Regions from separate parts of the Mesorhizobium sp. Mes31 genome, predicted to be linked through region 2. Evidence: predicted binding sites of a transcription regulator. Region 2 holds the regulator's gene; each other region holds the start of a gene.

Region 1 (2,271 bases), on a different contig from region 2:
GCGAGGTTGTCCTTGAGCTGGGCTTCGTTGCGCGCGCCGATCACCAGCGACGAGACCGCCGGCCGGCCAAGCAGCCAGGCCAGTGCTACCTGGGCCGCCGACACGCCGCGCTGCGTACCGATATCGACGAGGACATCGACGATGCGCCACAACCGGTCCTCGTCGCGGATCGGCGGCTCGGACCAGCCGGCGAGCTGTCGCGCGGTCGGGCTGTCGCGGCGGTATTTGCCCGACAGCAATCCTCCGGCGAGCGGGCTCCAGACCAGCACGCCCAGCCCTTGGTCGACCGCAATCGGCAGCAGCTCGTACTCCGCCTCGCGCGCCTCCAGCGTGTAGTGGATCTGCTGGGTGACGAAGCGCGGCTGGTGATGGCTATCGCTGATGGCGAGCCCCTTCATCACTTGCCAGCCGGAATAATTGGAGCAGCCGATATAACGGACCTTGCCTTGGGCAACCAGCGTGTCGAGCGCGGCGATGGTTTCTTCCAGTGGCGTCACTCCGTCCCACTCGTGCAGGAAGTAGATGTCGATGACGTCGGTCTTCAACCGCTTCAGGCTCTTCTCGCATTCGCGGATCAGGTGATAGCGCGACAGGCCTTCATCGTTCGGACCCTTGCCGATCCGCATCCGTGCCTTGGAGGCGATCAGCACGTCGCCCTTGCGCTTGCCGCCGAGGGCCTCGCCGATGATCTCTTCCGAGATGCCGTTCGAATAGACATTGGCGGTGTCGATGAGGTTGATGCCGGCGTCGATGCACAGATCGATCATCCGGCGCGCCTCCTCGAGGTCGGTCTTGCCGACTGCGGAGAAGGCACCGGCGCCGCCGAAGGTCATGGTGCCCATGGTCAGTGTCGAAACCTTCAAGCCGGAACGGCCGAGAGTACGGTATTCCATGTCAGTCCTCGCGATTGCATTGGGGAAAGTGATGCCGGGGAAGGCGCCCCGAATGTGGCTGCTATTTGTAGGACAATTTGCACGACTTGTCGCCATGCCACGACGCCCGATCGATCATGCCTCGTGGGATCTGCAGCGCGGCCTGGACCCTGGCCGACTGCAATAAAACCGTCATTGCCGGCCTATATCAAGTCGGCTCAGGGTCCTTTTCCTGCCGAGGCGAGGGCGCCTGCCAGGATCGCGGATGGCAGCTTGCATGCGGAGCAGCGCAGATGAACGAACCCACACTGAAATCCGGGGCCAAGGACTGGCTTGAAGCCGAACTCGCCGACACGCTCGACGAGGACTATGAGCTCGAAATGTCGGAGCCGGCACTGTCAATGGAGATCGCCAGGATCTACAAGAACGCCCATCCGCCATCGATCGATCGCATGCAATATTTTCGCGACCTGATCAGTCTGCAGTCCGAACTGATCAAGCTGCAGTCCTGGGTCGCCTATCACAAGAGGAAGCTGGTGGTGATCTTCGAGGGCCGCGATTCCGCCGGCAAGGGTGGCGTCATCAAGCGCATCACGCAGCGGCTCAATCCGCGCATCTGCCGTGTCGTGGCGCTGCCGGCGCCCACCGAGCGCGAGAAATCGCAATGGTATTTCCAGCGCTATGTCCCGCATCTGCCGGCCGGCGGCGAGATCGTGCTGTTCGACCGCTCCTGGTACAACCGCTCAGGCGTCGAGCGGGTGATGGGATTTGCCGAACCGGAACAGGTCGAGGAATTTTTCCGCGACGTGCCGGAGTTCGAGCGCATGCTCGTTCGCTCCGGCATCACCGTGGTCAAGTACTGGTTCTCGATCACCGACGAGGAACAGCAGATGCGCTTCCTGATGCGCATCCACGATCCGATGAAGCAGTGGAAGCTGTCGCCGATGGACCTGCAGTCGCGCGTGCGCTGGGAACAGTACACCAAGGCCAAGGAAGAGACCTTCGCCCGCACCAACATTCCCGAGGCCCCCTGGTTCATCGTCGAGGGCAACGACAAGAAGCGGGCACGGCTGAACTGCATCGACCATCTGCTCAAGCAGATGCCGTATGAAGAGGTGCCGCACGAGGAGATCACGCTGCCCGAGCGTGTGTTCAATCCCGAATACGAGCGCCAGACACTGCCGCGCGAGCTTTATGTGCCGGAGAAATATTGAGGTAGACGAAGCTGCGATCTCCCCCCTCGTGGGGGAGATGCCCGGCAGGGCAGAGGGGGGCGTGCGGGATTGCCAGCCTCTCCACAGCCTGTCGACGACGGTCGGAATGCAAAGTCGCTACGGATTGAAGCGCTGGAGGGACAGCGCCCCCCTCTGGCCTGCCGGCCATCTCCCCCACACGCGGG
Region 2 (2,271 bases):
ATTCCGACAACGCCCTGGCACAGCGCGTTGTCTCCGACGACGCGATCATGGACGCGCGCCAGCGCGAACTCGACGACCGCGCCATCACTCTGATCGCCAAGCGGCAGCCGATGGCCGACGATCTGCGCCATGTCGTCGGTTCGATCCGCATGGCCGGCGACCTCGAGCGCATCGGCGATCTTGCCAAGAACATCGCCAAGCGCGTCGGCACCGTTGGCCTCAGCGTCACGCCTCGCGACCTTTCGCACTCGATCGATGCGATGGCGCAGCTGGTGCTGATCCAGGTGCAGGGCGTGATCGAGGAATACGCCGCCGCCGACGCGGCGGCGCTGGCCAAGCTCAGGAACGACGACGAACGCATCGACGTCAAGTACACGTCCGTGTTCCGCGAACTCCTGACCTACATGATGGAGGATCCGCGCAACATCACCGCGTGCACGCATCTGTTGTTCTGCGCCAAGAACCTCGAACGCATCGGCGATCACGTGACCAACATCGCCGAGAATGCGTATTATGTTTTGACCGGCACACAGCTACCCGCCAATCGCCCGAAGCAGGACGAGACGGCAATGTCCGCGCCGGCGGCATGACGACAGGGGTAAGCAGCCGATGATCGCGCCACGCATCATGGTCGTGGAGGATGAGGAGCCGCTCGGTGTGCTGCTCCGCTACAATCTGGAGTCCGAGGGTTACCAGGTCGAGGTGGTGACGCGCGGCGACGAGGCCGAGATCCGGCTGCAGGAGAACGTCCCCGACCTTCTGGTGCTGGACTGGATGGTGCCGGCGGTTTCAGGCATCGAACTCTGCCGGCGGCTGAGAATGCGCCCCGAGACCGAGCGGCTGCCAATCATCATGCTGACCGCGCGTGGCGAGGAGAGCGACCGCGTGCGCGGCCTTTCCACGGGCGCCGACGATTATCTGGTCAAGCCGTTCTCGACACCGGAGTTCATGGCCAGGGTCAAGGCGCTGCTGCGCCGCGCCAAGCCGGAAGTGCTGTCCAGCGTGCTCAAGGTTGGCGACATCGTGCTCGATCGTGAGTCGCACCGGGTCTATCGCAAGAAGAGCGAGATCCGGCTCGGGCCGACCGAATTCCGCCTGCTCGAATTCATGATGCGCCATCCTGGCCGCGTCTTCTCGCGCAGCCAGCTGCTCGACAATGTCTGGGGCGAGACGATCTATATCGACGAGCGCACGGTGGACGTGCATGTCGGCCGGTTGCGCAAGGCGGTCAACAACGGCCGCATGCCCGATGTCATCCGCACGATCCGCGGGGCGGGTTACGCGATCAGGGAAGACTAGAGCAGTTCACCGTTTCACGGAAACGGCAAACCGCTCTAACTCTTTGTTTTGACGCAATTCCGGACGGAAAACCGTTTCACACTTTTCCTGGAATTGCCCTAGCGAGAGTCCGGGCTCAAACCTGCCGGACGACGGTGCCGATGACGTTGACGAGAAGGCGCGCTGCGGTCAGGGCCGACAGGCCGTCAATGTCGGCGGGAGGATAAAGCTCGACAAGGTCGAATCCCGCGATCCTGGCCCGTCTGCCGAGGCCCCCGATCAGATCGACCACCTGGGTGTAGGTGAGGCCGCCGGGCGAACGCGCCGCCACGCCCGGCATGATACCGGGATCGAGGCCGTCGCAGTCGAGAGTTACGACGACCCGCGCCCCTTCCGGAATATGCCGGAGAGCGGCTTCGACGCCTTGGGCGTGAACCTCGCGGGCGGTTACAAAGCGGCTGCCATAGCGCCGTGCCGCTTCGATTTCGGTGAGGCGAGCGCTGCCGACGCCACGGATGCCGACCTGCACGATGCCGGCGACATGCGGCATCTCGCTTGCGCGGCGCATCGGGTTCGAATAGCCGTAGCGTTCGCCATGCACCTCGTCGCGCCAGTCGATATGGGCGTCGATCTGCAGGATCCAGACCGGCCCGTGATCCGCAAAGCCGGCGAGGAAGGGGATGGGCACGGAATCGTCGCCGCCGAGCAGGATCGGCACGGCCGGTAGTGCCAGAACCTGGCGCGTTTTCGCCTCGATCCGCGCCCTGTTGCCGCTATTGTCATGCATGGTGGTCGCGATGTCGCCGGTGTCGATGCAGCAGACCGGCTTGCCGTCGAACAGCGGGCCGCCGAGATCGAAATCCCAGTGCTCGACGAGCGTGGCATCGCCCTGGCTCGCAACGCGGATGGCGTCGGCGGCCAAGGCGTATCCGCTGCTGTCCTTGCCGGGATAGGTAGTGCCGTGACCGGCTCCAAAGATCACCGCACGCGGTA
Region 3 (2,271 bases), on a different contig from region 2:
CAGCACACCCTTGCGCTCTTGCCGCAGGTAGGAGAAGCCGTCGAGGTCGACGGCGATGCCGATCTCCCGGTCGAGCGCCGCGATCTCCGGAATGTCCTCGGTGACGAAATAATGGTGCTCCATCGGGGTCACCGGCAGGTCGACCCCGGCCATGCGGCCGAGCTGCTTTGCCCACAGCCCACCCGCATTGACGACATGCTCGGCGACGATGGTGCCCTGTTCGGTAACGACGTCCCAGCTTCCGTCGGCGCGCGCCTTCAGCTCGACGACCCGGTTGCGCAGGATGATGTCGGCGCCGCGCTTCTTCGCGGCGCCCGCATAGGCATGAGTCGTTCCGTAGGGATCGAGATGACCTTCGTTGGAATCATGCAGGCCGCCGAGCACACCCGTAACATCGACGATCGGGCAGATTTCCTTGATCTCTTCCGGCGTGACCAGGCGGGCTGTCTCGATGCCGACTGACTGGAACACCGCCCATGCCGATTTCAGCCACTCCCAGCGCGCAAGATCGCTGGCTATGTTGACGCCGCCGGTCATGTGCAGGCCGATGTCCTGGCCGGACTCGGCCTCGATCTGGCGGTAGAGGTTGATGGTGTAGTCCTGCAGCGCCGCGACGTTGGGGTCGGCGTTGAGCGCGTGGAAACCGGCCGCGGCGTGCCAGGTCGAACCGGCCGTCAGCTCCGCACGCTCGATCAGCGCCACATCGCTCCAGCCGAACCGCGTCAGATGATAGAGCACCGAGGCGCCGACCACGCCACCTCCGATGACGACTGCACGGTAGCGCGACTTCAAGGCATCTCCCTCCCTGTCAGAAGCCGCACCATACATGCACTGTACATAAGTGTCCAGTGCAACCCGTACGCATCATGACTGGTCGAACCGATGCGTGACCGGTGACCAGTTCTGCCGCGCCAGCGCACGGCTTTGTCGGCGCGTAAGCAAACCGGCGGGCATGCGTAGCGCGCTGTCACGCAAGCATCATGTTCGCGCCGTAGACCGCTTTTGGAGAGGCGCGCGCGGCATCGTCGATGTGGCGCCTCTTTCAGCTTTCATCCTTCGGCCGCTCCGGCTCGCTTGTCACAAGAGGATCATCCATGAAACACCTGTACCGAACCGCGTCGCTTGGCGTCGCGCTGGCATTGTTCACCGCCCTGACGCCGGCGCTCGCCGACAGCACCGTCGGCGGCCTCGTCAACAAGGGCCTGGTCGGCGTCGGCCGCATCCCGGCCGATCAGCGCGACAAGTTCGGCGAGACGTTCGGCTCGGGCTCCGGCATGGCGATCGACGCATCAGGCTGGACGCATGACGCGGCTGGCTACAAGGGTTCGCTCTGGCTGCTGCCGGATCGCGGCTACAATGTCGCCGGCACCACCGACTACCGGCCGCGCCTCAACGCCATCGCCATCGAGCTCTCCCCCGTCGCGCCGGGTGCCGCTCCTCCTGCCGGCCAGGAGCAGACAGGCGTCAAGGCGACGCTCGCCGACAGCCTGCTTCTCACCGACGACAAGGGCGCGGACGCCACCGGGCTCGATCCGTTGTCGGATGTTCGTCCGGCCGCCGGCGACATGCCGATGCTGCCGGCCGCCACCAATGGCAAGCTCGCCCTCGACAACGAGGCGATCGCGCGGCTGCCCGACGGCTCGATGTTCATCTCCGACGAATATGGCCCCAACATCTACCGGTTTTCCGCCGGAGGTCGTCTGATGTCGGCGACCCAGCCGCCGGCGGCACTGGTGCCGATGCGCAAGGGAGCGGCGAACTTCTCCTCGGACAACCCCGGCCCCGGCGCTGCCGACCCCGATCCCAAGGATCCCGACACCGGCCGCCAGAACAACCAGGGCCTCGAAGGCATGGCGATGACACCGGACGGCAAGTTCCTGATCGCCGTGCTGCAATCGGCGGCGAGGCAGGATGGCGGCGATTCCGGGGCAACCCGCCAGAACACCAGGGCGCTGGTCTATGACGCTTCAGACCTCGCCCATCTCAAGCTGGCGCACGAATATGTCGTGCCGCTGCCAGTGTTCAAGGATGCCAAGGGCAAGACCAAGGTCGCCGCGCAAAGCGAGATCGTGGCGCTGTCGGACACGGCGTTCCTGATGCTGGCGCGCGACAGCGGCAATGGCCAGGGCCTGAAGGGCGACACGTCGCTCTACCGCGAGATCAACATCGTCGATCTGTCCGGCGCTACCGACATCGCCGGCGGTCCTTTCGACGCCGCCGACAAGCCGGTCGCGCCCAAAGGCGTTGTCGACCCGTCTGTGACACCGGCCA

The links. Region 2 encodes PhoB, which activates phosphate uptake and scavenging genes when phosphate is short. Its sites were predicted from a motif close to TGTCATNNANCTGTCAT; they were not measured.
Region 1: ppk2 (polyphosphate kinase 2) is a predicted target of PhoB. The motif match lies at 1,052-1,068, and genes of this name have one in related genera.
Region 3: NR193_RS12480 (esterase-like activity of phytase family protein) is a predicted target of PhoB. The motif match lies at 966-982, and genes of this name have one in related genera.

The regions. Positions count from the first base shown of each region.
Region 1 is NZ_JALJRL010000005.1:94,240-96,510, forward strand. Features, by position in the region: gene NR193_RS10395 (aldo/keto reductase) at 1-893, opposite strand, end outside; gene ppk2 (polyphosphate kinase 2) at 1,166-2,086, shown strand.
Region 2 is NZ_JALJRL010000012.1:56,964-59,234, reverse strand. Features, by position in the region: gene phoU (phosphate signaling complex protein PhoU) at 1-590, shown strand, start outside; gene phoB (phosphate regulon transcriptional regulator PhoB) at 610-1,299, shown strand; gene NR193_RS20650 (agmatinase) at 1,415-2,271, opposite strand, start outside.
Region 3 is NZ_JALJRL010000006.1:136,966-139,236, reverse strand. Features, by position in the region: gene NR193_RS12485 (FAD-dependent oxidoreductase) at 1-792, opposite strand, end outside; gene NR193_RS12480 (esterase-like activity of phytase family protein) at 1,095-2,271, shown strand, end outside.